DNA from 4 places in the Sporomusa aerivorans genome. Region 4 is predicted to be linked to each of the others. Evidence: riboswitches for the same ligand, from Rfam matches in the RefSeq annotation. Region 4 holds a riboswitch; each other region holds the start of a gene.
The links. A riboswitch is a leader RNA that binds a small molecule or an ion and turns the genes downstream of it on or off. The one in region 4 is predicted to bind S-adenosylmethionine.
Positions count from the first base shown of each region.

Region 1: another riboswitch for S-adenosylmethionine. It lies ahead of metK (methionine adenosyltransferase); the one in region 4 lies ahead of SATMO3_RS10475 (hypothetical protein).
Region 2: another riboswitch for S-adenosylmethionine. It lies ahead of SATMO3_RS07810 (homoserine O-acetyltransferase); the one in region 4 lies ahead of SATMO3_RS10475 (hypothetical protein).
Region 3: another riboswitch for S-adenosylmethionine. It lies ahead of SATMO3_RS12160 (MetQ/NlpA family ABC transporter substrate-binding protein); the one in region 4 lies ahead of SATMO3_RS10475 (hypothetical protein).

Region 1 covers NZ_CP156926.1:3,539,368-3,547,003, forward strand. Annotated here, with positions in the region: gene SATMO3_RS16910 (calcium-transporting P-type ATPase, PMR1-type) at 1-42, shown strand, start outside; gene dapF (diaminopimelate epimerase) at 66-899, shown strand; gene SATMO3_RS16920 (hypothetical protein) at 1,106-1,708, shown strand; gene SATMO3_RS16925 (YicC/YloC family endoribonuclease) at 1,851-2,735, shown strand; gene remA (extracellular matrix/biofilm regulator RemA) at 2,786-3,052, shown strand; gene gmk (guanylate kinase) at 3,073-3,690, shown strand; gene rpoZ (DNA-directed RNA polymerase subunit omega) at 3,735-3,941, shown strand; gene coaBC (bifunctional phosphopantothenoylcysteine decarboxylase/phosphopantothenate--cysteine ligase CoaBC) at 3,951-5,153, shown strand; SAM riboswitch class I at 5,207-5,310, shown strand; gene metK (methionine adenosyltransferase) at 5,379-6,569, shown strand; gene SATMO3_RS16955 (heavy-metal-associated domain-containing protein) at 6,648-6,875, shown strand; gene priA (primosomal protein N') at 7,098-7,636, shown strand, end outside.
Region 2 covers NZ_CP156926.1:1,729,702-1,737,337, forward strand. Annotated here, with positions in the region: gene SATMO3_RS07795 (heavy metal translocating P-type ATPase) at 1-555, shown strand, start outside; gene SATMO3_RS07800 (heavy-metal-associated domain-containing protein) at 662-868, shown strand; gene SATMO3_RS07805 (TMEM165/GDT1 family protein) at 927-1,610, opposite strand; SAM riboswitch class I at 1,934-2,042, shown strand; gene SATMO3_RS07810 (homoserine O-acetyltransferase) at 2,200-3,420, shown strand; gene SATMO3_RS07815 (homocysteine synthase) at 3,446-4,732, shown strand; gene SATMO3_RS07820 (hypothetical protein) at 4,774-5,022, shown strand; gene SATMO3_RS07825 (LysR family transcriptional regulator) at 5,141-6,040, shown strand; gene SATMO3_RS07830 (ABC transporter permease) at 6,147-6,890, shown strand; gene lepB (signal peptidase I) at 7,029-7,592, opposite strand.
Region 3 covers NZ_CP156926.1:2,592,552-2,600,187, forward strand. Annotated here, with positions in the region: gene SATMO3_RS12135 (glutamine--tRNA ligase/YqeY domain fusion protein) at 1-893, shown strand, start outside; gene SATMO3_RS12140 (YdcF family protein) at 1,000-1,752, shown strand; gene purD (phosphoribosylamine--glycine ligase) at 1,881-3,152, shown strand; gene SATMO3_RS12150 (DUF456 domain-containing protein) at 3,176-3,694, shown strand; gene SATMO3_RS12155 (TetR/AcrR family transcriptional regulator) at 3,710-4,306, shown strand; gene SATMO3_RS12160 (MetQ/NlpA family ABC transporter substrate-binding protein) at 4,444-5,265, opposite strand; SAM riboswitch class I at 5,398-5,503, opposite strand; gene SATMO3_RS12165 (YerC/YecD family TrpR-related protein) at 5,713-6,033, shown strand; gene hisZ (ATP phosphoribosyltransferase regulatory subunit) at 6,033-7,214, shown strand; gene SATMO3_RS12175 (HDIG domain-containing metalloprotein) at 7,207-7,636, shown strand, end outside.
Region 4 covers NZ_CP156926.1:2,286,196-2,293,831, forward strand. Annotated here, with positions in the region: gene SATMO3_RS10455 (ArnT family glycosyltransferase) at 1-132, shown strand, start outside; gene SATMO3_RS10460 (response regulator transcription factor) at 172-855, shown strand; gene SATMO3_RS10465 (sensor histidine kinase) at 845-2,134, shown strand; gene SATMO3_RS10470 (mannosyltransferase family protein) at 2,442-3,485, shown strand; SAM riboswitch class I at 3,538-3,642, shown strand; gene SATMO3_RS10475 (hypothetical protein) at 3,739-4,338, shown strand; gene SATMO3_RS10480 (hypothetical protein) at 4,358-4,528, shown strand; gene SATMO3_RS10485 (YeiH family protein) at 4,803-6,140, shown strand; gene SATMO3_RS10490 (hypothetical protein) at 6,142-6,462, shown strand; gene SATMO3_RS10495 (DJ-1/PfpI family protein) at 6,526-7,095, shown strand; gene SATMO3_RS10500 (class I adenylate-forming enzyme family protein) at 7,342-7,636, shown strand, end outside.

The sequences.
Region 1 (7,636 bases), 1.3 Mb from region 4:
CGTCGTCCGGTACGCCGCGCCGCTTTACCACAGAATAAGTAACATGTTACCGTAGGAGGATTATTATGCAGTTTGCTAAATGGCATGGCTTAGGCAATGACTTTGTAATTGTAAATGGAATGAAAGAAGTGGTCGGTGATTACCACAAACAGGCCTTGGCGGTCTGTGACCGAAATTTCGGTATTGGGGCCGACGGACTTGTCGTATTATTACCCTCTGAAATTGCTGATTTTAAGATGCGCATTTTTAATTCAGACGGCAGCGAGGCAGACATGTGCGGCAATGCAACCCGCTGTGTAGCCCGTTACCTTTATGAAAATCAGCTTACTGACAAAACAGTCATCACTCTGGATACGCTGGCAGGAATTATTACACCAGAACTTATATTTGAAAATGGCAGGCTGGTGACTGTCAAAGTCGACATGGGCGAGCCTAAGCTTAAGCGCGGCGCAATTCCTTTGGCCGGCGATCCTCAGGAACAGGCGATAAATATCCCCTTCCTGGTGGAGGGAGAAACCTATCACATAACCAGTTTGTCCATGGGTAATCCGCATTGCATTATTTTTGTTGACGACATTAGGACTGTTAACTTGCCGGTTATCGGGCCAAAAATTGAGACACATATCCTATTCCCCAAAAAAACCAATGTTGAATTCCTGCAAATTGTTGACAGGCATACTATAAGAATGCGAGTCTGGGAACGTGGCGCCGGCATAACCAAGGCTTGCGGCACCGGCGCCAGCGCCGCCCTTGTTGCTTCTGTTCTAAATGGTTATACCGACCGGCAGGCTACCGTCAAACTGGATGGAGGTGACCTATTCATCGAATGGGCCAGTAATAATCATATCTATAAATCGGGACCAGCCGTTGAAGTGTTCCGGGGAAAATACCTGTTGTAGCAGTTAACCGGCTCGGTTGAGCCGGTTTTTTAATCCTGATAGAAAGTATAACTTTCGCCTGGATAAGGGCAACATCGGCTTCCGCTTTCGCCAAAGGCTCGACGCAAGCCGTGTTTTCTTTACAGTTTTAATTCAGAAAAAAAGGAATTCTTTGTTCTTAAGTATAATATTTATACCCGGGATATTTTGTCTTCGGAGGTGTTAGAGTGAAGCTAGTCGCCGGTATTCTTAGCTTAATCATCTGTCTGGCTGTTCCATTGTCAACCTACGCAATCGCTTTGGTAAAAAGAGAGGTTATCCTTGATGCACAAGAGTATGGCATCAAGAATAAGCAAATGGCGCTCACGGACTTTCTGCAGCCATGGCTTGTTTATGAGGAACAGGCTACTATTCTGAATGAAACGACTGAACGCGCTTACCTGTATACGCCTTACCTGCTCCTGGCAAATGACGCCCGTGACAAAGCCAGAAGCAAACAGACTGTACAACTTGCCGATAGTGAAAAAATTCTGTCCGATTACGCTGGTTGTCTTGTTTTCAGTATCACCCTGAATGGTAATAGTGAAAAATTTGCTGATGGCATGCAGGTAGTAATTAAGCAAGATAAAAAATTAATTAAACCCTATCACTCAGTAATCAATCCAGCACTAAAAACGCCCTGGTTCCCTGACCAGCCGCAGTACGCCGCTCATTCCTACTTTTATTTTCGTGACCAGGATTTAATCTTGACCAAACCGATTATCCTCGTTGCGACTACTAAAGACAAATATGAACACCGGTTTAACTTTAACCTGGCTAATTTTAAATAATTGTGATAAATGGAGGATATCTCCATTTTTATTTTTTAGAAAAAGGGATTTAGGATGAGAAAAGCGAAGTAAAAGTAAAAAACTACGGTTAAAATTGTATTATCAGTCCATAATAACATACGCAAAGGAAGGTGCAGTTTTCGTGCTCAAAAGTATGACCGGTTTCGGCCGGGGCGAATACATTGATTCGAATCACCGTATTGTTGTGGAAATCAAAGCGGTCAATCATAGGTATAACGAAATTGTGATACGCATGCCTAAAAACCTTGGCAGCCTGGAGGACAAAATCCGTCGCTGTATCGCGAATACTATTTTGCGCGGCCGGGTGGATGCCTTTATTACAGTGGATGAATACGGTGAAAAGAGAAGAACGGTAAGGGTTGACAAAGAATTAGCGATGGCTTACCATAATGCAATGAGAGAACTAGCTGGCTTACTGGCAATACCGGCCACTGATAACATTTACCACCTATCAAAATATCCTGAGGTTTTGAAAGTGGAAGAGATTGCCGAAGATGTGGAAGAGTTATGGCCCAAACTGGCTTCTGCTATTGAAATTGCCATTAAGAATCTTATGAAAATGCGCGAAACCGAAGGCAATAATATCGAGTCAGACCTCTTACAGCGAGTGGACAAGCTCCATACATATATCGGGGCTATTGAAGAAAGAGCACCGCATATTCTTGTCGAATACCGCGAAAAGCTTTTACAGCGTATGAGGGAATTACTGACCGCCGTATCCGCAGAGCCTGATGAAACCAGACTTCTTCAGGAAACAGCTATTTTCGCTGACAGGACTAATTTCACAGAAGAAATCGTCAGGCTCAAGAGCCACCTGGCACAGTTCCAGTCGGCTGTAAAATCGCCGGACGCCGTTGGACGCAAATTGGATTTTATTGTACAGGAAATCAACAGGGAAACCAATACAATTGCCTCTAAAGCCAACGATTCTTCAATTGCCAATATTGTCGTCGAAATTAAAAGTGAAATTGAGAAGGTCAGAGAGCAAATCCAAAACATAGAGTAATATAGGATGTTTGCGTCTTAAAAGCCCTATAAAATTATAGGAGGTGTCTTATGGACATAAAATTAATAAATATTGGGTTTGGCAATATTGTATCGGCCAACCGTATCATTTCCATAGTCAGTCCCGAGTCAGCCCCCATTAAGCGGATTATTCAGGAAGCGCGTGACCGCGGCATGCTTATTGACGCTACATATGGCCGCCGTACCCGTGCCGTAATTATTACTGACAGTGATCATGTCATTTTGTCAGCCGTGCAGCCCGAAACGGTAGCTCACCGGCTTACCAGCAAAGAAACCAGTGATGACACTGCCGAATAGGATTGGAAGGAGACAGTCTAATGGCGCAGCAAGGAATTTTAATAGTTATTTCCGGGCCCTCAGGCACCGGAAAAGGTACCATTTGCCGCGAGTTGCTGCGTAGCAATCCCCGCTTGAAATACTCGATATCGGCTACTACCCGTAAGCCCAGAACTGGCGAAGTTGACGGAGTGAATTATATATTTGTTGCCAGAGACCAGTTCCAGGCCATGATTCATAATAATGAACTCTTGGAATGGGCTGAGGTCTATGGAAATTATTACGGAACGCCACGTCAGTATGTATTGGAGCAACTCCAAAACGGCTACGATGTCGTTTTAGAAATTGATACCCAAGGTGCCATGAAAGTTAAAGAAACCTTTCCTGAAGGCGTTTTTATCTATATAATTCCGCCTTCACTTGATGAGCTTGCCGACAGGATATATAAGCGCGGCACTGATAGTCTTGAATCTATCAAAACCCGTTTAAATTGCGCAAGTGTTGAACTTGCGCAAGCCCAGAATTATCATTATGTTGTCGTTAATGATCAAGTTGCGGCTGCTGTGCAAAAAGTTGAAATCATCATTACAGCTGAGAAGTTTCGGGCCGAACGCAACACAGATCTTATTCAGAACCTATATCGTACCAGGTGTTCATAACAAGGCATTTGGCACTTTCAAAAACTTAGGCAAGGGGAGACGTTATGATTAATCCGTCTTTAGATGTATTAGTGGAAAAAGTGGATAGCAAATATACCCTGGTAGTATTGGCTGCCAAAAGGGCAAGAGAAATTATGGACGGTCAGCAGCCTCTGGCAGAATCAAAATCCAATAAACCGGTTACAATTGCCCTGGAAGAAGTAGCACAAGGCAAAATTACCTATGAGCGCACAAAAACAGGTATTAAATAGGAGTCGATAATGTCTGCAGGTCAAACTATTGTTATGGGTGTTACCGGCGGCATTGCCGCTTACAAAGCTGTAGAAGTCGTCAGTCGCCTAAAAAAGGCAGGTTATACTGTCCATGTCATTATGACAAAATCGGCCACCCAGTTTGTAACCCCGCTGACTTTTCGCGAGATGAGCGGTAACCCGGTGGTAACCGATATGTGGGAAGAACCCAAAACCTGGAATGTACAACATATTGCATTGGCCAGCAGTGCCGACCTGTTTTTAATTGCCCCGGCAACAGCCAATATCATTGGTAAGATCGCAAACGGCATTGCCGATGATATGCTCAGTACAACGGTTATGGCCACAACAGCCCCGGTACTACTTGCTCCGGCTATGAATACCAACATGTACTTAAATCCCGTTACCAGACAAAATCTGGCCAGGTTAGCGGAAATAGGCTATCACATCCTGGAACCGGCCGCCGGTCTGCTCGCCTGCGGGGTGGAAGGACCAGGCCGGTTGCCTGAACCGGCCTTTATTGTTGAAAAAGTAGTTGCTTTGTTACAAATGAGCAAGCAACTGTCCGGTAAACGGATATTGGTTACAGCAGCGGGTACTCGTGAGCCTATAGATCCGGTACGATATATTGGCAACCGCTCCAGTGGCAAGATGGGCTATGCTATCGCCCAGGCAGCAGCCGAACGAGGCGCCGAAGTAATCTTGGTATCAGGTCCGTCCGGCTTGCCAACTCCGCCGGGAGTAAGTGTCAGACGAGTGGAAACGGCATTGCAGATGCGAGATGCCGTTTTAGCTGAATTCGATACGGTAGACGCTGTTATTAAAGCCGCCGCCGTCGCCGACTACCGGCCGGAATTAGCGGCTGATCATAAAATAAAAAAAGACGGCGAAACATTAACAGTAAGTCTGATTAAGAATCCGGATATTCTGCTTGAGCTGGGCCAGAAGAAGAAGCAGCAGATCTTAGTCGGTTTTGCTGCGGAAACCCAGGAGCTTTTGCTACATGCCCGTGATAAATTAATTAAAAAGAATCTTGATCTAATTATTGCCAATGATGTAACTTTACCGGGGGCCGGGTTTAATGTTGACACGAATATAGTAAAACTAATTGACAAAAGCGGCCATGTGGAGGAACTGCCCCAGTTAAGCAAACAACAGATTGCCACTATTGTTATAGACAAAATTTGTGCAATGCTGACAAAATCTACTTGATTTTTTTCTCTATTTGTATTAAAATTTTTTTGTTATGAAAATTGCATATGCTATACTCATCAAGAGTTGGTGGAGGGACTGGCCCGATGAAACCGCGGCAACCATTTAGCAATGTCTAAAACGGTGCCAATTCCGGCGGATAACCGCAAGATGGGAGTGAAAACAAAATCACGCCTCCCTTTGCGGAGGCTTTTCTTTTTCAGTAGCTAAATTAGGAGGGACATTATGGAAAAAAAGCGTGTACTCTTTACATCCGAATCGGTAACGGAAGGTCATCCTGACAAAATTGCCGACCAGATTTCCGACAGCGTTCTTGACGCTATTCTGGCTCAGGACCCTGAAGCAAGGGTGGCCTGCGAAACGCTGGTTACAACAGGTATTGTGCATGTTGTAGGTGAAATCACCACCAACTGCTATGTAGATATCCCTAAAATTGTCCGGGAAACTATCAAAAGTATTGGCTACACCCGGGCGAAATACGGCTTTGACAGCGAAACCTGCGGTGTCTTAACCTCAATTGACGAACAATCGGCCGATATTGCCATGGGTGTTGATAAGGCACTGGAAGCCAAACAGGGAGATATGGACACAATTGAAGCCATCGGCGCCGGTGATCAGGGAATGATGTTTGGCTATGCCACCAATGAAACACCTGAATATATGCCGCTGCCAATTGCTTTAGCGCATAAACTGTCTCGCAGGCTGTCTGAGGTGCGTAAAAACGGCGACCTGACTTATCTCCGTCCGGACGGAAAAACACAGGTAACCGTAGAATATGAAGATGGCAAACCGCTACGTATCGATACCATTGTAATATCAACGCAGCACAGCCCGGATGTTGACCGCGATACAATCGAAAAAGATCTGATCGCTAAAGTTATTAGTCCTATTGTACCTGGTGAACTGCTTGATGCAAAAACAAAATATTATATTAATCCAACCGGCCGCTTTGTAGTTGGCGGTCCACAGGGTGATGCCGGCTTAACCGGGCGCAAAATTATCGTTGATACGTATGGCGGCATGGCCCGTCATGGCGGTGGCGCCTTCTCGGGTAAAGATCCCACAAAAGTTGACCGTTCTGCCGCTTACGCCGCCCGCTATGTTGCTAAAAATGTGGTGGCGGCCGGCCTCGCCGACAAGTGCGAAATACAGTTGGCCTACGCGATCGGTATCGCCCGTCCTGTTTCGGTCATGGTTGAGACGTTCGGCACGGCTAAAATCAGTGAAACGCAGATTGTTGAGCTTATTAACAAACATTTTGATCTCCGGCCAGCAGGCATTATTAAATCCCTTGACCTCAGACGCCCTATTTACCGTCAAACCGCCGCCTATGGTCACTTTGGCCGCACTGATATCGACCTGCCCTGGGAGCGTACCGATAAAGCCGACCTGTTACGCAAAGAAGCCAATCTATAGATATTTATTAATGAATTAATGGCTAATGGTAATACTAACATTGCTGGACACTCTATTCAGTACAAAGGAGGTATTCCATTGGCTACACAAACAAAAACCAAACAATCCGTTTACCGGGTGGGAGGCCTTAAAGGCGACCATTGCCGCGATCGTATTGAACATACGCTTTCACATTTGCATGGTGTTTCCTCTGTTAAAGTGGATCTGGCTGCCAAGCAGGTTGCCGTTAGCCATGACGAATCGGTAACTTCCAGCGGATATATCGAAGAAACCTTGCAATCACTCGGCTACTCCATCCAGGGTTAAAGGAGCAGATGTAATGAAGCTCCATTTTTCACCGCTAAGAAAGCGAATAAAACGTTATTTCAAACGATTGCCCATGGACACAGGTCTAGATTGGGAACTAGCCGCTTATTATCCGAAAAACCAGTAGCAGGTATTTACCACTTAGAAGCGAATATAAACTCTTAGATAAAAGGGGACTTATCAAGTCCCCTTCTCTTTATAATGAAATATTTAGGTGAAAAAATGTCAAATATCGCTCAAGTAATTGTAAATATTCCTGCCCGCAGTATCGATAAACCATTTTCCTATCTAATCCCGGAGCAGTTGCCGGCAATAGACATTGGCTGGCGTGTACTGGTACCGTTTGGCAGCAGAAAGGTAGAAGGGTTTGTTATCAGCCTGGAAGACGAACCGACAGACGGCCTAAAATCGATTCTGGCTGTGCTTGATGACTATCCCTGGTTTAATGATAATATGCTCAAGACAGCCGAATGGCTGAGCCGGTATTATCTGTGCTCTCCGGCAGAGGCCATGCGTCTGTTTGTCCCTGGACTGTCAGGTATAAAAAGTACTAAAGCTTACCAGGCTGCGCATGCAATTGATTGTGAGCAGGCCAGTATTCTTCTCGCTGCCAAACCGGCTGAATACCGCACCGTACTCAGCTACATTTTGGATCACGGGCCGGTTTCGCAAGCCGATTTAGCTAAACTGCCAGGCAGCATAGAGACTATTCTAAAATTTCTTTTACAGCATAAATTAATTATCCATACCGATACAGTGCT
Region 2 (7,636 bases), 560 kb from region 4:
ACCGTCAAAGAGAACTCGGCCCAGGCCGTGGCTGCGCTCAAACAAATGGGTATCGAGGTCTGGATGATTACCGGCGATAACGTAAGGACTGCCCAGGCAATAGCCCGGACGGTGGGTATTACCAATGTTCTGGCGGAGGTGCTGCCTGAACACAAGGCCGAGCAGGTTGACGCGCTGAAAAAGCAAGGCAAAGTCGTGGCGATGGTCGGGGACGGTATTAATGATGCGCCGGCGCTGGCTACTGCCGATGTTGGTTTTGCCATCGGCACAGGTACCGATGTTGCCATAGAGGCCGCTGACATTACGCTGATGCGGGGAGATCTGACCGGCATCGTCGCCGCCATTCGCCTGAGTAAGGCAACCATGAGGAACATCAAGCAAAATCTGTTTTGGGCTTTGATCTATAACTCACTGGGAATTCCTGTTGCCGCCATGGGTTTTTTATCACCCGTCCTGGCCGGGGCGGCCATGGCCTTCAGTTCGGTTTCCGTGGTCACTAATGCGCTCAGGCTAAGGCGGTTTGATCCCTACAGGGATAGGGATACTGCGGCATAATGCCGCCAGTACCGTGACAACCCTAACACTAAGGAGAATATGCCGTCAGTAGCCAAATGTGTAGGGGTGTACGGTATTGAAAGCCGGCAAGAAGGGAGGTGACGGTATGAGTCAGGCACAGGAAACAATTTTAAAAATCGAAGGGATGTCTTGCGGGCATTGCAAAATGAGTGTTGAAAAAGCACTTCTGGGAATTCCGGGAGTAGTAGGCGCCAGTGTAGATCTGGAAAAGAAGCAAGCGGTTGTAACCGGCACTGCTAAACAGGCTGATCTGGTGAAGGCTGTCGAAGACATCGGCTTTGACGTAGTTTGAGAACAGGCAACTAAAAAGCGCGAAAATCTGCTTGAAGATTTTCGCGCTTTTTACTAGTTTACTTACTTTCTTGCGGCGATTTCTGCGGTTCTTTATCGCAATCTCCGCTCATGCGGGACACTAAGAATATAGAGAGCAGTACCGCCAGCAAGGTGCCGGTGACAGAGACCGGTGTGAGGTAATGTCCGGGTAAGTATTCATAGAGGCCAAACAGGCCAAACAGTATGAAGATAATTGCGGCAAACCACTTCACAGCCCGTTCGGGGATTCTTTTTCCCAGTACAATGCCAATAATGATACCAATGGCGTCCGCTACCATCATACCGGTGGTTGTTCCCAGCCATACCGGGATAATGCTATTAAATTGAGCTGCCAGCGCAATGGTTGCTAGCTGGGTTTTGTCACCCATTTCGGCAATGAAAAAAGCAATGGCCACTGTCCAAAATGGGTTGTACTTACAGCCTTTATCTTCGCCGTTGAGCTCATCCCCCCGGATTGTCCAAAGACCGAAGATGATGAAGGAGATGGCCGCGGCAATCTGAATGTAACTCATCGGGATGAAATGGGTCAGATAGCTGCCGACAATTACGGCAAACAGATGGTTGAAAATTGTTGCGGCCAAGACGCCCCACATAACGGTTTGCCACTTGAATCGGGTTGCAAAGGCCATAGCCAGTAGTTGCGTTTTATCACCCATCTCAGCAAGCACTACAAAGATAAGCGAGGTTAAAAATGCTGTCATGATAATCCCCCTTAAGATGTGTAATATATATAAAACGAGACCTTTAGTATGGCAAATACAAATTTGCCATACTAAAGGTCTCGCTAATTGACAAGTGTCAACAACAGAGCCAGATGAATACTCATCAGTATGTTGACTCTGTTCTATGAGCTACTCCCCTTTAGGAGTATTAGATTAGTTACTAGTTTATAATAAAAACTTTAATATGTCAATAAGGGCTGCGGCAGAAGATTATACATTTGTTCACTGAAAAATGGAGATACTTGACAATCGGCTGCTATTTAGGTATCATGTATACATTACTTTACAAATTTAATAGTACGCTCTTATCCAGAGAGGTCGAGGGACTGGCCCGATGACACCCGGCAACCGGCGCAATGCGCAGTGGTGCTAATTCCAGCAGGAATCAGCAGATTTCCTGGGAGATGAGAGGGATTGGCAAACAGATTATGCCCCCTCTTAGCGAGGGGGCTTTCGTTATCTCTCAAATATCCTCCTGGATAAGGGCGCTAACCTTCAGATGCGGTTAAAACCCCACCTGAAGCTAAGTCTGCTTTATTTCATGAATACTGTAAGGAGGGGAAGAATTATGGTTGTGACCTTTTTTCCGGGTTTTAAATGGCGGCCGCAATTAAAACAAGTTCAGGTCGCCAGTCCGGAGAACCCGCTGCAGCTGAAACAGGGCGGCTGTCTGACTGACGTTACTGTGGCATATGAAACCTATGGCACTTTATCTGCGACCGGTGACAATGTCATCCTGGTTGCCCATGCACTGACCGGTGACAGCCATCCGGCTTCTCATGACCAATATGACGAGAAAGGCTGGTGGGAGCCGCTAATCGGTCCGGGCCGTCCCATTGATACCGAACGCTTTTTTGTTATTTGTGCCAATGTGCTGGGAGGGTGCCAGGGAACGACAGGTCCGGCTTCACCCGATCCGGCCACCGGCAACCCCTATGGTATGGAATTCCCGGAGATCACCATAGGTGATATGGTTCAGGTCCAGAAAAGATTGCTGGAGGTATTGGGCATTAAGCAACTGGCGCTGGTAATCGGCGGCTCGATGGGCGGGATGCAGGCTCTAGAGTGGGCAGTGAGGTACCCGGACTTTGTTGACGGGGTTGTTGTTATTGCCGCTCCCGGTTATTCGGCCGCGCAGGCCATCGCTTATAACCGGGTGGGCCGCCAGGCTGTTATGCTCGATCCTGCCTGGCAGAACGGCGATTATTACGGTGGCAGCAAACCGGAAAGGGGACTCGCAGCCGCCCGGGCCTTGGGAATGATTACATACCAGAGTGAGATGTCCATGGCCTATAAATTCGGCCGCCGGACCCGCGGCGGTCAGTTTGAAATTGAGAATTATCTTGACTATCAAGGGGAAAGTATCGTTAAACGTTTTGATGCCAATTCCTATCTCTACCTGCTACGGGCGCTGGATCTCTTTGATCTGTCTGACGGGTACGGGTCTTATGAGGCGGCTTTAGCCCGGATCGATGCCAGAGTGCTGGTTATCGGGGTAAGCTCGGACCTTTTGTATCCGGCCTATCAACAGGAGGAACTGGCCGAGACCATGCGCCGGGTTGGCGTTCGCACCGATTTTGCGGTTATCGACAGCCCGCATGGACATGATGGCTTTTTAATCGACTTCCATTTGCTGCGGCCAATACTATCAAAGTTTATTAATAAAGTTCTGCCTGCTCCCTCGGTCCTGCCAATCAGACAGTGGGGAATGTTCCGGCCTTCTAAGCTGGCCTATCTGGGCGCCCGCCTGATATCAGGGATACAGGTAAAAGAAGCTCCAACAATATAAAATATGAAAGAATGAGGGTTGAACTATGACATTACCCGAAAAACTGCGTTTTGACACCTTGGCCGTACATGCCGGGCAGCAGCCTGACCCTGCAACCGGCGCGCGCGCCGTTCCCCTGTACATGACTACGGCCTACAATTTCCGGGATGCCGATCATGCGGCCGATCTGTTTAGTTTAAAAGAACCGGGCAATATTTACACCCGGATTATGAATCCGACAACAGACGTATTTGAGCAACGTATTGCCGCATTGGAAGGCGGTGTGGGCGCGTTAGCGTTTGCTTCCGGCCATGCGGCCATTACGGCGGCAATCATCAATATTGCCCAGGCGGGTGATGAAATAGTAAGTTCTTCAACTCTCTATGGCGGGACCTACAATCTGTTCGCCCATACCCTGCCAAGACTGGGGATCAAGGTCAAATTTGTCGATCCCGGCAAGCCGGAGAATTTTGCCGCCGCCATTACCCCCAATACGAAAGCCCTGTATGCCGAAATCATCGGCAACCCCAAGATTGATGTGCTGGATTTGGAAAGTGTGGCCGCTATTGCCCACCAACATGGATTGCCGCTCATTATTGACAGCACATTTGCCACGCCTTACCTGTGCCGGCCGCTGGATTTCGGGGCTGATATTGTTGTGCACTCGGCAACTAAATTTATCGGCGGACATGGCACTGCGATGGGGGGAGTGGTTATCGACGGCGGTAAGTTCAATTGGGGGAACGGCAAGTTTCCGCTGCTTTCCGAGCCGGATCCAAGCTATCATGATATCCGCTATACCGAAGCTCTCGGCAATCTCGCCTTTATTATCCGGCTCAGAGTGCAGGTTCTGCGGGATGTTGGCGCTTGTCTCAGCCCGTTCAACAGCTTCATGTTTCTGCAGGGGCTGGAAACGCTCCATCTCAGGATGGCGCGGCACAGTCAGAACGCCCTGGCGATTGCTCAATACCTCGAAAGTCACGAACTGGTGTCCTGGGTTAGTTACCCCGGCCTGGAAAGCCACGCCGATCACAAGCTGGTGAAAAAGTATCTGGCCAAAGGCGCCGGCGCCATACTGACTTTTGGTATCAAGGGCGGACTGGAAGCCGGCAGGAAATTTATCAATGCCCTGCGTTTATTCTCTTTGCTGGCTAATGTAGGCGATGCCAAATCGCTGGTAATTCATCCGGCCAGCACCACACATTCCCAACTATCGGGTGAGCAGCGGACCAGTGCAGGCGTATCTGATGATATGGTCCGGCTTTCGATCGGGATTGAGGATGCAGACGACCTTATCGCCGATTTGGCGCAGGCTTTGACTGCCAGTAAATAAGTAACGGACGGAAGCTTCCATAGCCTGGAGTAATTCTATATATGCATAATGTGTATTTTACTGCCGGACCGCCTGCGGTTACAATAAAAGTAAAATTAGTACAGTATGCGGAGGATTCGGCTATGCAGGCTTTGTTAACATGGATATTTGGTTATAGGTTACCCACTACCCGGATGCGGGAGACTAAAGAAGGCGTGCTTGTTGATAAACGGGCCAAGGTGGTGCCTATTCCGGTTGTCAGAGATATAACCAGGACAAAGGAATTTTGGGATAAAGCAGTTTGGTCATAAGTGTTTTTTGGCCTAACTGTAAATTAATTCTTGACAGATTCATAGTCTGCCCGCCATAGTATAAGGTATATAGTATATAGGCTATATACCTTATACTGATGTTAGGAGTACGCCGGCTGTGGATATTCTCCATCTTACCTATTTTATTGAAGTCGCCAAGCAGTTGAGTTTTACTAAAGCGGCCCGGGAGCTTCATGTTTCCCAGCCTTCTATTAGTAAAATGGTTCGTAATTTAGAGGAAGAATTGAAAGTTACGCTAATTGACCGGTCTGCCCGGCGGATTAAACTGACCGATGCGGGACAGGCTTTATATGAACGCGGTCTGAAGATAGTTGATTCGCTCAAAAATGTAACAAGTGATCTGGATGACTTGACGAGCGGCCGTAAAGGCAGTATCCGGCTTGGCATTCCCCCTATGGTTGAGACAAGTTTTTTCGCCATTGCCATTGGGGAGTTTAAGAGAAAATTCCCCAATATTGTTATCGATTTAGTTGAAATAGGTTCCCGGGCTGTGGAAGAGATGGTCGAAGACGGCACTCTTGATATTGGCGTGGTTGTGCTGCCAGTTAAAAATAAAGCTGTTTTTTCCCTGTTTGCTTTCGTAAAAGATCCGATCTGGCTCATTGTTCATCCTGAACATCGTCTGGCCGGGCGGGAAGTGGTAAGTATTACCGATCTGGAGGAAGAGCCGATTGTCCTGTTCCGCAAAGATTTTGCCCTGCATGATCATATTGTGGAGAAATGCCGTGAACATGGTTTTGTGCCGCGGGTACTTTGCGAAAGTTCGCAATGGGATTTTATGGCCGAAATCGTGGTTGCCAAGCTGGGAGTGGCCTTGCTGCCCAAGGTAGTATGTGATAAGATTGGTGATGGCGTTAAGGCCTTGCCCATTGCCGAGGAAATCAGCCCCTGGCATTTGGCTATTGTGTGGAAAAAGGATACCTATCTCTCCTTTGCGGCGCGGGAATGGCTAAAATATGCCGCATGTCTATTTGGCGTAGAAGTGAAACTGGACTGACACCTGGCCTGTCAACAGCCAGGTGTTTTTTTGCAGGATAAACGGTAAGTACAGCGAAAAAAGTATTAATGTTGATAACAGTTGTTCAAGAAGGGATTGGCAAAACTTGCGTTTGGAAGATATAAATACTGTTTTCTGGCGGGATTGGGTTGTACTAAACCGGCGGCTGGTCAAATTTGTGTTGTCCCGGATGATCAGCCCGATACTGTATCTGGTGGCCTTCGGCTGGGGGTTGGGACGCAGTCTTTCGGTAAATGGCGGCAGTTATCTTGATTTCATACTGCCGGGGATTATGGCTCTGAATGCTATGAATATCAGTTTTAGTGCGGTTGGTTCCCCGCTCAATATGAGCCGCCTTTACCACAAGACACTTGAGGAATATCTTATTGCGCCAGTCAGTGCGGGTTCTTTTGTGGTTGGTAAAGTGTTGGCCGGGGCGCTTAGGGGATTTATCTCCTGTACGGTTATTTTTGTGCTGGCATTTTTATTTGGTGCGAAACTGGCGGTAACTGCCGGTTTTGTATTAACACTGGCCCTGACTTGCCTGTTGTTTGCCGCCATGGGGCTGGTGGCGGCTATGCTGATTAATTCGCATGAGGATATGGCCAGTTTCAATACTTATGTACTGTTGCCCATGTCTTTTTTATGCGCGACGTTTTTCACACCTGACCGGCTGCCGCCGGTGTTTCATTTGTTTATTGAGCTGTTGCCGCTAACACATGCCACTTATGCGCTCCGGGCTATTGGCGCAGGCTTGGAGACGCCCTGGCTGTCGGTGGGGGTTCTGGCATTTTATACGGTACTGTTGTTTGCTGTTGGTGTTTGGACAATGGTACGGGTGAGGGACTAATTTCAAACAAAAAAATGGGTGGGATGCCATTGGCATCCTACCCATTTTTTTGTTTGGATAAAGAGTATAACTTTCGCCTGGATAAAAGCAGCACCGTCTTTGATATTTGTCAAAACCGGTGTTGCAACCACAGTCTCTTTAGAGAACTTTTACAACTTTGCCAAGCACATGGCTGACAGGAACCGGGCCGATATAGCGGCTGTCACTGGAGTTGTTGCGGTTATCTCCCATTACATATACCTGGTTGGGTGGAATAACGACTTTCTTCGGTTCCGCAGGCCGCATGGGTTCTTTTATATAGGCTTCGTCAAGGGCAGTGCCGTTGCGATATAATTTGCCATCCTTGATTTCAATGGTATCGCCTGGCTTGCCGATAACCCGCTTGATCCAAATATGGTTGTCTATCTCGGTGATTTTGGCAACGCTCAGATAAGTGGATACCGGATCGGCAATATCGTCTTTTACGCTGCGTTCTCTGAACACCCGGCTGTCGATGATTACAATGTCGCCATATTCCGGTGTACCGGCAAACGTATGGTTTAGTTTAGACACAAACACATAATCGTTGTGGTGAAGGTTCGGCTCCATGGAGCTGCCAACTACGCGTGTCGGCTGAAAGACAAAAGCATTAATTACAATGGCCAGGGCGATGGCTACCGCCAGACTATAAGCCCAATCAGCTATTTCTTTTAAAAACTTCATACTTGGAATCCCCCTAAAATAGTAAATCTATCTTGTATACACAG
Region 3 (7,636 bases), 310 kb from region 4:
ATACCATTATGAGTAAACGCTATTTGCGCCGTCTGGTGGAGGAAGGCTATGTGAGCGGTTGGGATGACCCGCGGATGCCGACCATTTCCGGTTTAAGACGGCGTGGTTATACGCCGGAGTCAATCCGGGATTTTTGTGACCGGATTGGTGTGGCTAAGAGCAACAGTACGGTAGATGTTGCCTTGCTGGAGCATTGTATTCGTGAAGACCTTAATACTAACGCTCCAAGGGTTATGGCCGTGCTCAAACCGCTAAAACTGATTATTGATAACTATCCGGCAGGACAAGTGGAAGAGCTTGTGACTGAAAACAATCCGGAAAACCCGGATATGGGCTCAAGAACCATTCCATTCTCCCGGGAACTGTATATTGAGCAGGATGATTTCATGGAAAACCCGCCGAAGAAATATTTTCGTCTGACACCGGGAGCGGAAGTGCGGCTCAAAAACGCTTACCTGGTTAAATGCGAGCATGTGGTGAAAAGTGAGGAAACCGGTGAAATCCTGGAAGTGCACTGTACGTACGACCCTGATACCAAGAGCGGCAGCGGTACGGTCAGCCGCAAGGTAAAAGGTGTTCTGCACTGGGTATCGGCTGCGCATGCGGCGCCGGCTGAGGTTCGCTTATATGATTATTTGCTCTTGAATAATCAGGACCAGGAAGATGAAGAAAAGGAAGTTAAGGATTTTGTGGATACTTTAAATGTCAATTCCATTGAAGTGCTGAAAAACTGCATGGTCGAGCCTAGTATTAAAAATTCCCGGCCCGGCAGCCGTTTTCAGTTCCTGAGGAACGGATATTTCGTTGTTGACCGGGATTCCGGAGCAGATATGCCAGTATTCAACCGTATTGTGTCACTAAAGGATTCCTGGGCTAAGATTGAGAAGAAATAAGGCGTGCAGAAAGACTTTTGCCAGGCCGGCGTGCCGGCAAAAGTCTTTCTGGCACTGAAGTTTCGGTGGCTTTGACTCGTTACAGACAGAAACGGGGTAATATGGAGTGCTAGTCTTAATAAAGTTTTTGTACATTACCTTTTTATTGCCACCGGGGTTGTTTATCGCCACTCTGGCGCTCTTGGCTGTGTGGTTATACCGGCGGAGGCGGCAGGGAGCTGGAATGCTGATTGTTATTACAATACTCCTCTATCTTATCTCCACACCGCTTGTCGGTGATGCGTTGATCCGCTCCCTGGAGAGCCGCTATTCACCGCCGCCAGCGGTGAACGGCGACGTTATCGTCATGCTGGGGGGCGGGGCGACCGCTGATACCCCCAATGTTCACGGGCTTGGACATTTAACGGGGTTTGCCGCCAACCGTTTGCTGACAGCAGCCCAGTTGCAGCGCCTGACCGGCGCTCCGGTTATCATATCCGGCGGGCAGGTATTTGCCAATTCCGGCAAAGAAGCGGAAATAGGCCGGCATATCCTGCTGGGACTTGGCGTTGATGACGCCAAGATTATTGTTGAGGGGCAAAGCCTCAATACTGCCGATAATGCCAGATTTACCCAGCAAATTTTGACTGAACGCGGGTTTCTCAGGCCAATACTGGTGACATCCGCTTTTCATATGGAACGGTCTGTGCAGCAGTTTGCCAAATTTCACGTTAACGTAATACCTTATCCTACAGACTATCAGACCAACATCCGTTTTTTATTTGAGTGGAATATGCTGTGGCCCAGAGCAGACGCCTTTTATAATACGCAATTGGCGGTAAAAGAATATCTTGGTCTTATGGCAATACGCTGGTTTTAGAATTCTACAGCAGTCAATATGTTTTACAGGCAGGATGTTAGTAAAAGTGCAGGCTAAGCGCCAGCGGTGGAGCTTTGGCGCGTTACTTGCACCCCTGCCCATACATCCGGACAAGGAGCAGTGATATTTTGAAAATTTTACTTATTGGCGGCGGCGGGCGTGAACATGCTTTAGCCTGGAAACTGGCGCAGAGTCCCCGCGTAGAGAAAATATATTGCGCGCCGGGTAATCCGGGAATTGCCGCATTGGCTGAGTGTGTCAATATTGATGTTAACGATAATGAAGCTTTAGGCCAGTTTGCCTTACAGCATAATATAGGTTTAACCGTTGTGGGACCGGAACTGCCGCTCACCAATGGTCTTGGTGATCATTTTGCCGCCTTAAACCTCAGAGTTTTTGGGCCAGCCCGCAAAGCTGCCGCCCTGGAAGGCTCCAAGGCATTTGCCAAGAAAATTATGCATAAATATAATATCCCGACGGCCGCTTCGGCAGCTTTTACCGAGGCGGACAAGGCCATAGCCTACATCAGAGAGCAGGGAGCGCCTATTGTGGTTAAAGCCGACGGACTGGCGGCCGGCAAAGGTGTGGTCGTTGCCATGACGGTTGATGAGGCTGTCGGCGCCATAGATATGATGATGCGGGATAAAGCCTTTGGCAATGCAGGTAATTTAGTAGTTATTGAGGAATATCTTGAAGGTGAGGAAGCCTCGCTCTTAGCCTTTACCGATGGTTATTCCGTGGCGCCGATGGTGGCGGCTCAGGATCATAAACGGATTTTTGACAACGATCAGGGGCCTAATACCGGTGGCATGGGAACTTATGCGCCGGCGCCGGTTGTGACTGAGGCTGTACGGGAACGCGTAACGCGGGAAGTGCTGCAGCCGGTTATTGACGGCCTGCGTCAGGAAGGTATCATATATAAAGGCTGTCTGTATGCAGGGCTGATGATTACGGCGCAAGGGCCGAAAGTTATAGAATTTAACGCCCGTTTTGGCGACCCGGAGACGCAGGTTGTATTGCCGCTGCTCGAGGGTGACCTGGTGGATATTATGGAAGCATGTGTTGATGAGAAGTTGGCTGACGTGAGTATCAATTGGAAAAACGAAGCGGCTGTTTGTGTCGTTTTAGCTGCCGGCGGTTATCCGGGCAGTTATCATAAAGGCGATATTGTTACCGGTCTTGATGCTGCTGAAGCCCGCGGAGCTATGGTTTTTCACGCCGGTACCGGAGCCCGGGATGGCCAGGTTGTTACCAATGGCGGCCGGGTGCTTGGCGTTACGGCGATAGCTGCGGATATTCGCGCCGCCGTAGACAAGGTATACCGGGCCGTACCCGAAATTGAGTTTGCCGGTCTGCAGTACCGCAAAGATATCGCCCGCCGGGCCTTTAACCGGGAGTAAGATTATCAAGAAGGAGTCCTAATGTGGATGCAGGTTTAACAGCCATTAATCTTCTGGTCATTATTATTGCTGTTTTAGGTATCGGTATGACAGCCATCGGCCTGCCAGGCAACTGGCTGATCCTTGTTACGGCAGTCGGTTACGGCTATCTGGAAAACTTTGCGCATATGAGCACTGCCGTGCTGCTTTGGCTTTTCGGCGCGCTGCTTATAGGCGAACTGGCTGAATTCGTAGCCGGCTCACTGGGCGCGAAAAAAGAAAAGGCCTCCAGCAGTGCCATTGTGGCCGCTTTCGTAGGCGGTATTGCCGGCGGCATTATCGGCACAGGCATTATGCCCGGGCTTGGCTCGATTGGCGGGGCAATTGGCGGATCATTCGCTGCCGGTTACCTGACCGAGTATGTAGCTACCGGTAACCGGGAAAAAGCGGGGCGTGTAGCTAAAAGCATTGTCATTGGCCAGACTCTGGGACTGATTTTTAAACTGGCTGTCGCCATTGGCATGGTAGTTTTTATTATTTCCAAACTAACATGGCAAGGGTAGAACAGGAGGATATATATGAAACGCCAGCAAATACTTGATGCCGCATATACTGTTTTTTCCCGCAAAGGCTATCATCGCGCCACGGTTGATGAAATTATTGCTTTGGCTGATACCGGCAAGGGCACGGTATATAATTACTTTGTCAATAAAGAGCAGCTCTTTTACACGCTGATCAAAGAACGCAGCGCGCGTTTTGAAGCTGAGCTTATTAATATAGCCGGACTCGTTGAACCGCCGCTCGGTAAAATCAAGAAAGCCATTAAAGTATTTTTGGAATTTTATGTGGAAAATGCAGATTTGTGGCGGGTTTTAATGCACGAAATGCGTGGTTTGGGGCATGAGGAGCCGTCAAATTTTACTGAAGCGCAGCGTGAAAAGTACCGGGCCCGGTTTCAGCATACGACTAGCATACTGGAACAGATCCTGCAGGAGGGCATCGATCAGGGGGTTCTCCGTATTTGTGACGTGCATAAAGCGGCTCACGGTTTGTTTAGTGTGATTGTTATGATGGTTTTTCAAGGGTTTATCGGTGAGAAGGGTGAATCTATAGAGACATCGGCGAACGGTATTGCCGATATCTTTCTCTATGGTGTTGTTGCCCGGCAGGATTAATGAAGAAAATACGGCTTACGCCGAGCCTTCACCAAACGTAAGCCGATCTTGCCCTCAACCGGGAGGAAAGATATACTTTTTAACCGGATGGAAGGAAAACGGCTTGAACCTTATTAAGGTTCAAGCCGTTTTTAATATTAGAATGCAGGTACTACTGCGCCCAGGTATTTTTCTGTAATGAACTTCTTCACTTCCGGTGAAGTAAGAGCCTTCGTCAGCTTTTGAATTTCCGGGCGATTTTCGTCACCTTTTCTAACTGTCAGGATATTAACGTACGGGGAGTCATTCTGTTCGATAAACAGAGCGTCTTTGGTGGGTACGAGCTTGGCTTCCAGGGCATAATTGGTGTTGATCACAGCCAGGGCAACATCATCGAGCGCGCGTGGTAATTGGGGAGCTTCAAGTTCACTGATTTTCACATTTTTGGGATTATCGGCGATATCTTTTACGGTAGCGTTAATGCCAACGCCTTCTTTAAGTTTAATAATGCCTGCCTTGGCTAAGAGCGCCAAAGCGCGGCCGCCATTTGTCGGGTCATTGGGGATGGCGATTTGAGCGCCGTTTTGCACATCGTTAAGATTCTTGATTTTTTTGGAGTAAATACCCATAGGCTCAATATGTACGGCGGCAGTGTAGGTCAGGTCAAGTTTGCGCTCGGCGCTGAACTTTGTCAGGTAAGGAATGTGCTGAAAGAAGTTGGCGTCAAGTTCTTTTTCGGCAACGGCAATATTAGGACGGACATAGTCGCTCATTTCAACAATAACAAGATTGACGCCTTCTTTTTCCAGAATGGGTTTAACAGCATTGAGGATTTCGGCATGAGGAACGGCGGTTGCTCCTACTTTTACCGTCTTTTTTTCCTGACCGGCGGGAGCCGGAGTTTCTTTACTGCCGCAACCGGCAATCACTGTGGCCAGAGCCAGTAATGCAGTCAGTAATAATACGGTGATTTTTTTCATAATAATATTCCTCCTGGTAAATAAATAGGTAAATGAATTGTGTGCAGCAGATGGAGAAGTTGTCAGAATATCCTCCTTTCAGGGAAAAAATAAAAGCCTCTTCGGCAGAGCGAAGAGGCTAATTTGCCCGGTTCTTCATCTGCCAGGATAGTAATCCTGTTGGAATTGGCACCGTTCGCATATGCGATGGTTGCCGCGGCGTCATCGGGCCATTCCCTCAGCCAACTCTTGATGAACAGTATTTAATTTACAAAAATTATATTATCATGGTGTTATGTACGCTGTCAATAGAATTTTTATAAGTAAATCCCGGTAGTAAAAACAAAAAAATGGGTATAGTATGTAAATGTTTTAATTAAATAAAGTTAAAAAGAGATAAAGAAGGAAAATCTGGTAAAGCAGCGAATAAATATACAGTAAGCAAGAAATACAGGGAGGCGTAGTACCATGCCGGTAAATCCCAAGTTAAAAGACAAACTTTCCGATCAGCTGTTTCAGGCTATTTTGGAGTTGCAAAATGAAGAAGAATGCTATCAGTTTTTTGAGGATGTCTGCACCATTGGCGAACTAAAAGCAATGGCTCAGCGGCTGGAAGTGGCGCGCCTGCTAAAGGCAGGCGTCATTTATGATGATATTGTGGCGGCAACCGGCGCCAGTACGGCAACCATCAGCAGAGTAAAGCGCTGCCTCTATTATGGAGCAGACGGCTATAAGACAGTACTGGCCCGGCTGGACGCAGACGAGGAAGACAAGAAGGGAGTAGAATAATGAAAAAGAACTATGTGCCGCAAATTCCTTATGGCACACGAGATTTATTGCCCCGGGAAGCCAAACAGAAGCGTCTCGTGGAAGGGGCGCTTGCTGAACTCTTTTCCCAATGGGGTTATGAAGAGGTAGTTACACCGACTTTTGAATATATGGAAACTCTGACATTAGGGACAGGGAGTAGTATTCAAGAGAATGTCTTTAAATTTTTTGATAAGAATAACCGCATTCTTGCCCTTAGACCGGACTTAACAACTCCCATTGCCCGGGTGGCGGTTACCAGGCTCAAGGAAACGCCGCTGCCGCTTAGATTGTTTTATCTTACCAATGTATTTAGGCATGAGCAGGCGCAGGCCGGCAGACAGTGTGAATTTTACCAGGCCGGAGTTGAATTTTTAGGAGCGCCTGGACCAGTTGCGGATGCTGAAGTGGTGGCGCTGGCTGTGGAGGCCATGCTGGAAGCAGGACTGACTAATTTTCAGATTAGCTTAGGGCAGGTTGATTTTGTCAACGGGATTATGGCTGAAAGCGGATTAAGCCCGGAGTATCAGCAGCAGATCAAATATTCCATGGTTTCCCGGGATTTGGTTGGCCTTGGCGAACTTCTGTCGCAAAGCGGCCTTAGTCCGGCTGCGCAGGAGCTGCTAAAACAAATTCCCCTCTTACATGGCCGGGAAGATATGCTCAATAAGGCGTACCAACTGGTGAGCAATGACCTTAGCCGGACGGCACTTGACAATCTGGCCGACATCCGGCGGCTGCTGGCCTGCTACGGCGTTGACAGCTACGTTAATTTTGATCTTGGCATTATTCGCGATTTTGATTATTACACCGGCATGGTATTTGAGGGCTATACGCCCGGTTTGGGCTTCCCGCTGTGCGGCGGCGGACGCTATGATAATATGCTTGCTTCCCTGGGGGATCCCAACCCGGCAACCGGGTTCGCGCTGGGCATTGAGCGGGTGCTGTTGGCGCTGGAGCGGCAGGGGATCGGCGTCAGTGTGCGCGGCCGGGATCTATATATTGCCTGGGCCGAAGGAAAACTTTCTGAGGCAATTGAAGCTGCCGGCAAGTACCGGAAGGCAGGACGGCGGGCGGAATTGGCAATAGCCGCGGCAGCGAAACAGGCCGCTGAGACAACTGCCCGTGAGCAAGGTTATGAAGAGCTGATTTATATTGAGTAAACGGGTTAAACAGGTGATTTCCGCGCTTACGGCCCGGATAACCGAAGCAGACAGACAATTTATCGGACAGCATTTGCTTCCCGGCGAAGCAGCACTTTTCTGGCAAATGAACCTGCCGGACCAAAGACATGCTCTCAACGTGGCCTATACTGCCCTGGAGCTTGCAGCGCAAGAACGGGGGATCAATCAGGATTTATTACTTAAGTGTGCATTGCTGCATGATGTGGGCAAGGTAAAAGGCGATGTCAGTACGGCTGACAAAATAATCACAGTAATATTGGACAAATTTGCCCCGGATTGGGTGCGAAAATGGGGACGCAGCGGCCGAGGCGGCAAGATAGCCAATCTCCGGCACGCCGTTCACACTTATTACCACCATGCCGCCCGCGGAGCGGCAATGCTCTCAGCAGCCGGCGTTGCCG
Region 4 (7,636 bases):
TCCGCAAAGGATAGTATAGTAATTATAGTACCTGAAGCAAAAACAGATAAATTTCTAAAAGAGGCGGAGGGGTGTAATCCCAAATTTTTGCAAAGAAAAAACGGGTTTAGTTACTATGCTCTTAACGGTTAGTTGACTGTACTGCTAAGCGTTGGAGGAAGGAGTAGATACATGCGTATTTTGCTTGCTGAAGATGATGCCAAGCTGGGGAATTTAATAAATGCAATGCTGATCAAATCTGGAATCCAGGTTGACTGGGTTACTCAGGGAGACACGGCGATAGAGTATGCCATGTATTCACCCTATGATGTAATTGTTTTAGACTGGATGATGCCTGGTCAAACCGGGCTGGAGGCTTGCAAATATTTACGGAAGCATGGTTATCAGAGCTCTATTTTGATGCTTACGGCGAAGGATGATGTTGTTGACCGGGTACTCGGATTGGATTCGGGCGCTGATGATTATCTTGTAAAACCGTTTGAATTTGCAGAACTGCTTGCGAGGCTGCGGGCTTTATCACGGCGTAGCAGCGCCAGGCTACAAGAGGAGGAGGTACAAGTCGGCGACCTTGTGCTGAACCGCTCCACTCGTAGTGTACGGTTTGCCGATAACGAGGTGCAACTTACCAGCCGTGAATTTCAATTGCTGGATTTGCTGGTCCAAAACGAAGGACAGGTTGTTCCCCGGGAAGTAATTTTAGACCGGGTCTGGGGCCTGGAGGCTGATGTATCGCCCAACAATCTGGATGCTTATGTGCGGCTGCTAAGGCGGAAGATCAATCTGCCTGAGGGCGATGTGGTAATTCAAAACGTAAGAGGAGTGGGCTTCAAGCTGGAGGCTCATCATGTTTACTAAAATTCGTAACCATTTAACCATGGTGTATGCGGCGGTCATGATATGTTATCTCCTGGCATTTATTATCGCCAGTTATTCCGGCCTGGTCTGGGTGCTGTACCGAGAAGAGCAGCAGGATGTCGAGGCATTTGCCAAAGAAGAAGCGCGGGAACACGTGGCTGTGTTCCGGCAGATTCAGTTGACTGGGAAGCCGCCGGTGGAGGATGATGATCAAAATGGCGAAACAATCTTCCACTATGCATTTGACCTGGCAGGACAGCCGGTTTCGTCAAGCGAACCGCCCGGTGACTTGCGTGACGCTGTTTTAAACAGCATCCAGAACTGGAAAGGAGCGGACGGGGAAGTAGTATTTACCAAGATATACCTGCCTGATGGCAAAAAGAATTACTATATGATCTGCGGTATCCGGATTGCTGACAGTGAGCAGGTGTTAGGCACTGTTTTCGTGGGTAAGAATATCACATCTTATTATGAGATGCTGCAAAGACTGTTACTTGTACTGATCAGCATGTCCCTGCTGTTTTTGTTTATTGCCACTTTTGCCGGTCATTTGCTGGCAGGCCGGGCCATAATTCCGCTTAAGAATTCTTTTTTCAGACAGCGCGAGTTTGTTGCTGATGCATCCCATGAACTAAGGACTCCTCTCAGCGTTATGCTTACTTCTGTAGATGCCATTCAGACCGATGATGAAAATCGGATTTCGCAGTTTTCCGGACAAGTTCTCGATGACATGAAAGGTGAAATCAAAAGGATGACAAAAATTGTAGCAGACTTGCTGACGTTGGCCAGGGCTGACGCCAGTGCTGATACAATTGTAAAAGAAAATTTTGATTTAAACCTTGTTGCCGATAAAGTTGCCCGCTCTTTTAAGCCGCTGGCCAATGAAAAAGGGATCAGGCTTGATTATAACGGCAAAAATAAACTTTTGGTTCATGCAGACAGAGAACGAATCAACCAGTTACTGGTAATTTTGATCGATAATGCTTTGAAATTTGGCCGGCAAGGCGGCGAGGTCCTACTCTCCGTCAAACAGACGACTAGCCCGAAACGGACAGTATATATCAGCGTACAGGATGATGGCGTCGGTATTCCTGCGGAACAGCAAAAGCTTATTTTCGAGCGGTTTTACCGCATAGATAAAGTAAGATCCAGAGAAGCAGGCGGTACCGGGCTGGGGTTAGCTATTGCCAAGTGGATAGTGGAGGCGCATTCCGGGACGATAAAAGTTGAAAGTACAGTTGGCGTTGGCAGTACATTTATTGTCAGTCTGCCCTGCTAAATAACACTGTTTGCCTGATTTAGATGTGCCGGGCCGTTAGCGAAAGTGCCCAAAAAGTAATACTTTGGTCAGAAGCACAAAAGCCTGCAAGCCGTTGACTTGCGGGTCTTTTGAATATTTACGCCTGATAAGGCGAAGCTATTAGAGAGTATATTTTTGGAGGTATCTGTTATTGCCGAACGGGAATTTGCTGGGTATTTTTGTTTCCAGAATTCTTAAGCTTACAGTTAAGCGAGATGTTAATATTATAAAGATAGTTACAATACCGTTTTGCATTCATACAATAATTATTTTTGCAGGGGTGTTTTTGAGCAATAGTTTACCGGTTCGTGAGGCGACGGGTTTTATTAATCCATCGGTAACAGGCCAGCCACTATTTATAGAGAAATTTATTAAGTGGGATGCGCATTGGTATACGTTTATTGCCGAATATGGCTATGATAGTCAAAGTATCGTTTTTTTTCCTGCCATCATTCTGCTAATTAAGGGTTTGGCCGGATTAGGCATAAGTTATGTTACCGCAGGGTTTATTCTGTGCAATGTTTTTACTATGATTAGTTACTGCCTGATGGCCAAAACATTCTTGCTGGATTTTTCCGCCCGGGAGACCAGACTGGCGCTTCTGGCTTATGCAGTAATGCCCACGGCCTTTTTTTTAAATAGCGTCTATACCGAACCGGTGTTTATCGTATTTTCACTTGCCTGTCTATATTGTATTCGCTCAGGCAGCTGGTGGAGCGCCGGCTGGTTTGCGGCGCTGGCTGCTATGACCCGGAGTCTGGGGATATTGCTTGCTGTTGTTTTGTTAGCGGAATATGTCAGATATTATAAAAATGTGAGGCAACTAAGAACCGCGATGGCATCACTTCTTTTTCCCATAATAGCCGTTGCCGCCTTTTGCGTTTACAATCATATCATGTTTGGTGACTGGCTGGCATTTGTTCATTCACAGCAGTTATGGGGAAGGCGCTTTGGGCTGCCATGGGAAAACTTCCGGAACAACCTTCAGCTTATCGGTGCGGGTGTTCCTCTTACCGAAGCCGGTGTTTACTTAGATGCCCTGCTGGTGGCGCTTGCTTTCGTCGCTTTGGTTGCGGCATCGACGCTGCCCCGTTACAGGCTTCCCGCGCCTTATCTTATAACAGGCTGGCTGTGGTTTCTGGTGCCGATGTTCTCGACATCACCTGTTTATCCTTTGTACAGTATGGCCCGCTTTGTGATCGTAATCCTGCCTGTGTATTTGTTTTTAGCCAGGCTTCCTTCAGCGTTGTTTTATAGTTTAGCATGCCTGAGCGCCGCCGGACTGCTTTTTTGTACAGCCTGGTTCCTTAATTGGTACTGGCTGGGTTGATGTATTGACAGTAGCTTATTCTTCATGTAAAATTAGTTCTAATTGAACAGAGCTCTTATCTAGAGTGGTCGAGGGACTGGCCCGATGACGCCCGGCAACCGGCAGAGTCTTCTGCAGTGGTGCTAATTCCAGCAGGAGTTATCCTGGCAGATAAGAGGAAAGTGCTGCAATAAAAGCTCCTTTCCTCGGAAAGGGGCTTTTACTATGTGCAATAAAAATAGTTTACTACGCTGTCCGGAGGTGCTTTTAAAACATGTGTGTAGTTTCTCTTACCGTTCGTCCCGATGCAGTAGAGCATTATGAAAATCCACCAAGAACTTTCAGGCAGCTGCGAATGCGTCGTATCAAACCTGTGTCAAAGATCGGGGCTCTGTATCCTCTAAAGAATAATGAATTTAACGATATCAGAGACCGGGAGTTTCTTGATATCGCGTATGATAAAGCCGTGGCTTTTGTTCTTATCAATTGTCCGCAACAGGCTGATTCTGATCAGCAAGCTGCCACGGTTTTTGCAGCTTTGGCGCAAGCCTGTATTCCTTTTACGATGGTTTCCGTCCAGCCGGCAAAAATCAGTTTCGTTGTCGGCGAGTGCTGTTTGCCAGCCATGTGCGACTGTTTGCAACAGTTGGCGCTATATCCGGAAATTGTTGCAGATTGTACAAAAATTTCAGTGCGGGAAAACAGCGGGCAGCCGTTATTTACAATGATTACTGCCTTAATCGAGATATTGGCGGAAAGAAACATCCCTGTACTGCGCATGTCCGAATCGTACGGGTTAATAGAGATTCTGACGGAAAGCCGATTCAACAGGCAAGCGCAGCAGGCTATTGAAAAGCAGTTCTCAGTTAAATAGGTAAAGAGGTAGAAATGATATGATAGATTACTGTAAAAAGAGGTATGGTGAGCAATACGAAAGTGTTAGTCCGGGGCTGACGAAACCTAGCAATGAGGTTGTGATCATAATTCGTGACGGAACCGTAGTTGCCTTCATGCAAAAGTCCGGCAACAGACTGGTGGAAGGCATGTACGGGGACGGAATATGACTTCGGGGTTATGCTGCAAACGGTATTGATGCAGGCATACCGTTTGCAGCATATGAATGGTTATTGACACCGGCTTGGTGTTATGATACTATCATTACATTAATAAAATAGTTGGCTGATTGGAAAGACCAAAGGCTAAGGACTTCTCTGGCAGAGAGTTCCTTGGCCTTTTTATTTTTCTGTCAAAAAGACAAAGCAGCCGGTTTATATGTTCGCAATGATGGTAGGTAATTATGTGATGACCGGCTCGCAACTAAAAGAAGGAGTGGATGACATGGCGACAAGAACAACGATTGATACATGGTACAGGAAAGAGGATTATTGGGCCATTATTATTGCTCTCGGACTTATTTTAGTCAGCACGATCGCTTTTTTCAACGGGTCGGCTAAGCTGCTTGCGGCAATGGCAATCAATGTTCCCGGCTGGTCGGCTGATTTTAGCAAAATCAGTGGTTTCCTGGCAGGTAACTGGCTGGGTATTGCTTATTTGTTTGGTTTTTTTGCCGTAGTTTTTACGGGCGCCGGCCGTATATTAGGCTACCGTTCGAGTGATTATCTGGCAAGCTTTTCGGTATTATTTATCTTATCTGTTGTGGTTACAGTTTTGGGTTCCAACCAAGTTCTGAAAGACTGGCAGTTAGAAACACCGCTGCTGGCGTTATTAGTGGGTATGATTATCAGCAATACTGTGAAACTTCCTGCTTGGTTCCAGAGTGGGTTACGAACCGAGTTTTATGTTAAAACAGGTATTGTTCTGATGGGAGCTACTTTGCCGTTTACGGTGATCCTCCAGGCGGGGCCGCTTGCCATTTTGCAGGCTACTATTGTGGCCGGAATCACGTTTGCGTCCATTTATTTCGCCAGCACCCGCCTGTTTGGTCTTGATCCGCGTTTTGGCGCAACACTGGCAGCCGGCGGTTCCATCTGCGGCGTCTCAGCATCCATCGCGATAGGCGGCGCCTGTCGGGCAGAAAAGGAACATGTTTCTGTATCAATTTCGATGGTTATTATCTGGGCAGTAGCGATGATCTTCCTTTTACCCTTTTTGGCTAAATCTTTGGGATTAGCTCCTGGCCCGGCAGGGGCCTGGATTGGTACTTCAGAATTTGCTGATGCAGCCGGTTTTGCTGCCGCTGAAGCTATGGCCGACGAGCGGGCGGTAAAGACTTTCACGCTGATGAAAGTTGTCGGGCGTGATATGTTTGTCGGGATTTGGGCGTTGATGGTTGCTTTTCTTTCGGTAACACGCTGGGAAAACAAAACGGTGGAAGAAGCCAGTCGCGTCAGCGCAGGTGAAATTTGGCGACGGTTTCCCAAATTCATCATAGGCTTTTTTGCCGCCTCTGTCTTTACTACCTTAGTGATAGCCTATCTTGATCCCAAGCTGGGCACTGCGTTTTCGAAAGAAGTTATCGGTCCTGTCAAATCTTTACGCGGCTGGACCTTTACCTGGGCTTTCCTCTGTATTGGCCTGACTACCCGGCTGAAAGATCTTACTTCCTTTGGCTGGAAGCCTCTGGCGGCTTTTGCAGCCGGGGTAGCTATCAATGTGCCGCTGGGATACTTATTATCCAACGTTCTGTTTGTAGAGTACTGGCTGGGGGTTAAATAACATGGTGGATTATACTACCCGCATAATTATCAGTCTCAAAGAAATTGAACAGTTAAGAAAGCAGATTGTTGGTTCTGCGCCCGGCCCCGAAAGTCTCAGAAAATACGGGGCCATGGCAGCGGCGGCGTCAGAACGGACGGCAACCATGCTTGAGGTGCTGGCAAGCGTCGGTTTTACCTTCAAGGCCAATAAAGAATATATATATGCTGATTCAGAGAGCGTAGAAGCGGCTAAGGCCAAACAGCTGCTAGCCGCACATGGTTTCGCCGACAAAGAATACCAGATATATTTGGAGTACCGCCGCCAGTGGGGGATTATGTAGCAGGATAATTATTACTGATATAGAATAAGTTACCTATCTTATTTTTTAAGGGGGTAATGGCAAATGGCGAAGAAAATTCTTATATTGACAGGCGATTGCGCAGAAGACTATGAGGTTAAAGTACCGCAGCAGGCACTCTTGATGCTGGGCTACCAGGTTGATGTGGCTGTCCCCAATAAGAACGCCGGCGATATGGTGCAGCTTGTTGTTCATGATTTTACCGGACTGGATACCTATATTGAACTTACCGGTCACCGGATTCCGGTCGATATTGCGGCAAAAGACGCCAAAGCCGAAGAGTATGTCGGCCTGGTAGTTCCCGGCGGGCGTGCTCCCGAGTATATCCGGATGTATCCGGAAGTTGTCAAACTTGTTCAGGACTTCTTTGCAGCCGGCAAACCGGTAGCCGCCATTTGCCACGGTACGCAACTCCTGGCTCCGGCCAATGTGCTGGCAGGAAAAACCGTAACTTCTTATCCGGCCTGCGCAGCCGAGTGCCAGTTAGCCGGAGCTGAATGGCAAAATGAACAGGTGGTTGTCAGCGGTAATCTTGTAACCGCACAGGCCTGGCCTGATCATCCCGCATGGTTAAAAGCCTTTGTTGATTTATTGGGAGCTAAAATTAGTATTTAATGGAATCAGATAGAAAAAGAACTTTGGAGATTGCAGTAATGCAATCTCTTTTTTATCCTGCTAGAAAGTATAACTTTCGCCTGGATAAGGGCAACATCGGCTTCCGCTTTCGCCAAAGGCTCGGCCCAAGCCGTGTTTTCTTTATATATCCGGTATTTCGGTCATACTACATATAGACAAAGTAATGCATTCAAGCTAAAATGGCGGATGGGGCTGTTTGTCGGCACCAAGAAAGGAGTGCAGCTATTGTTTGTACAGGATCTTATTCTGCAAGGAGCACCGGACCGGATTGCCTTTCATGGCAAGGACAGTGTGACATATGCTGTTTTTAGAGAGAAGGTAGCGCAATATCGTGATTATTTTTATACAACAGGTGTCCAGGAAGGAGAAAATGTAGGTCTCTTTTCCCGCAACTCGGTCGAATTTGTTTATTCCTATATGGCTATTGTCAGTCTGGGCGCCGTTGTCGTGCCGATCAATTTCCAGCTTACTGCCAGGGAAATTGCCTTTATTGTTAAAGATGCGGGAATGACAAAACTGA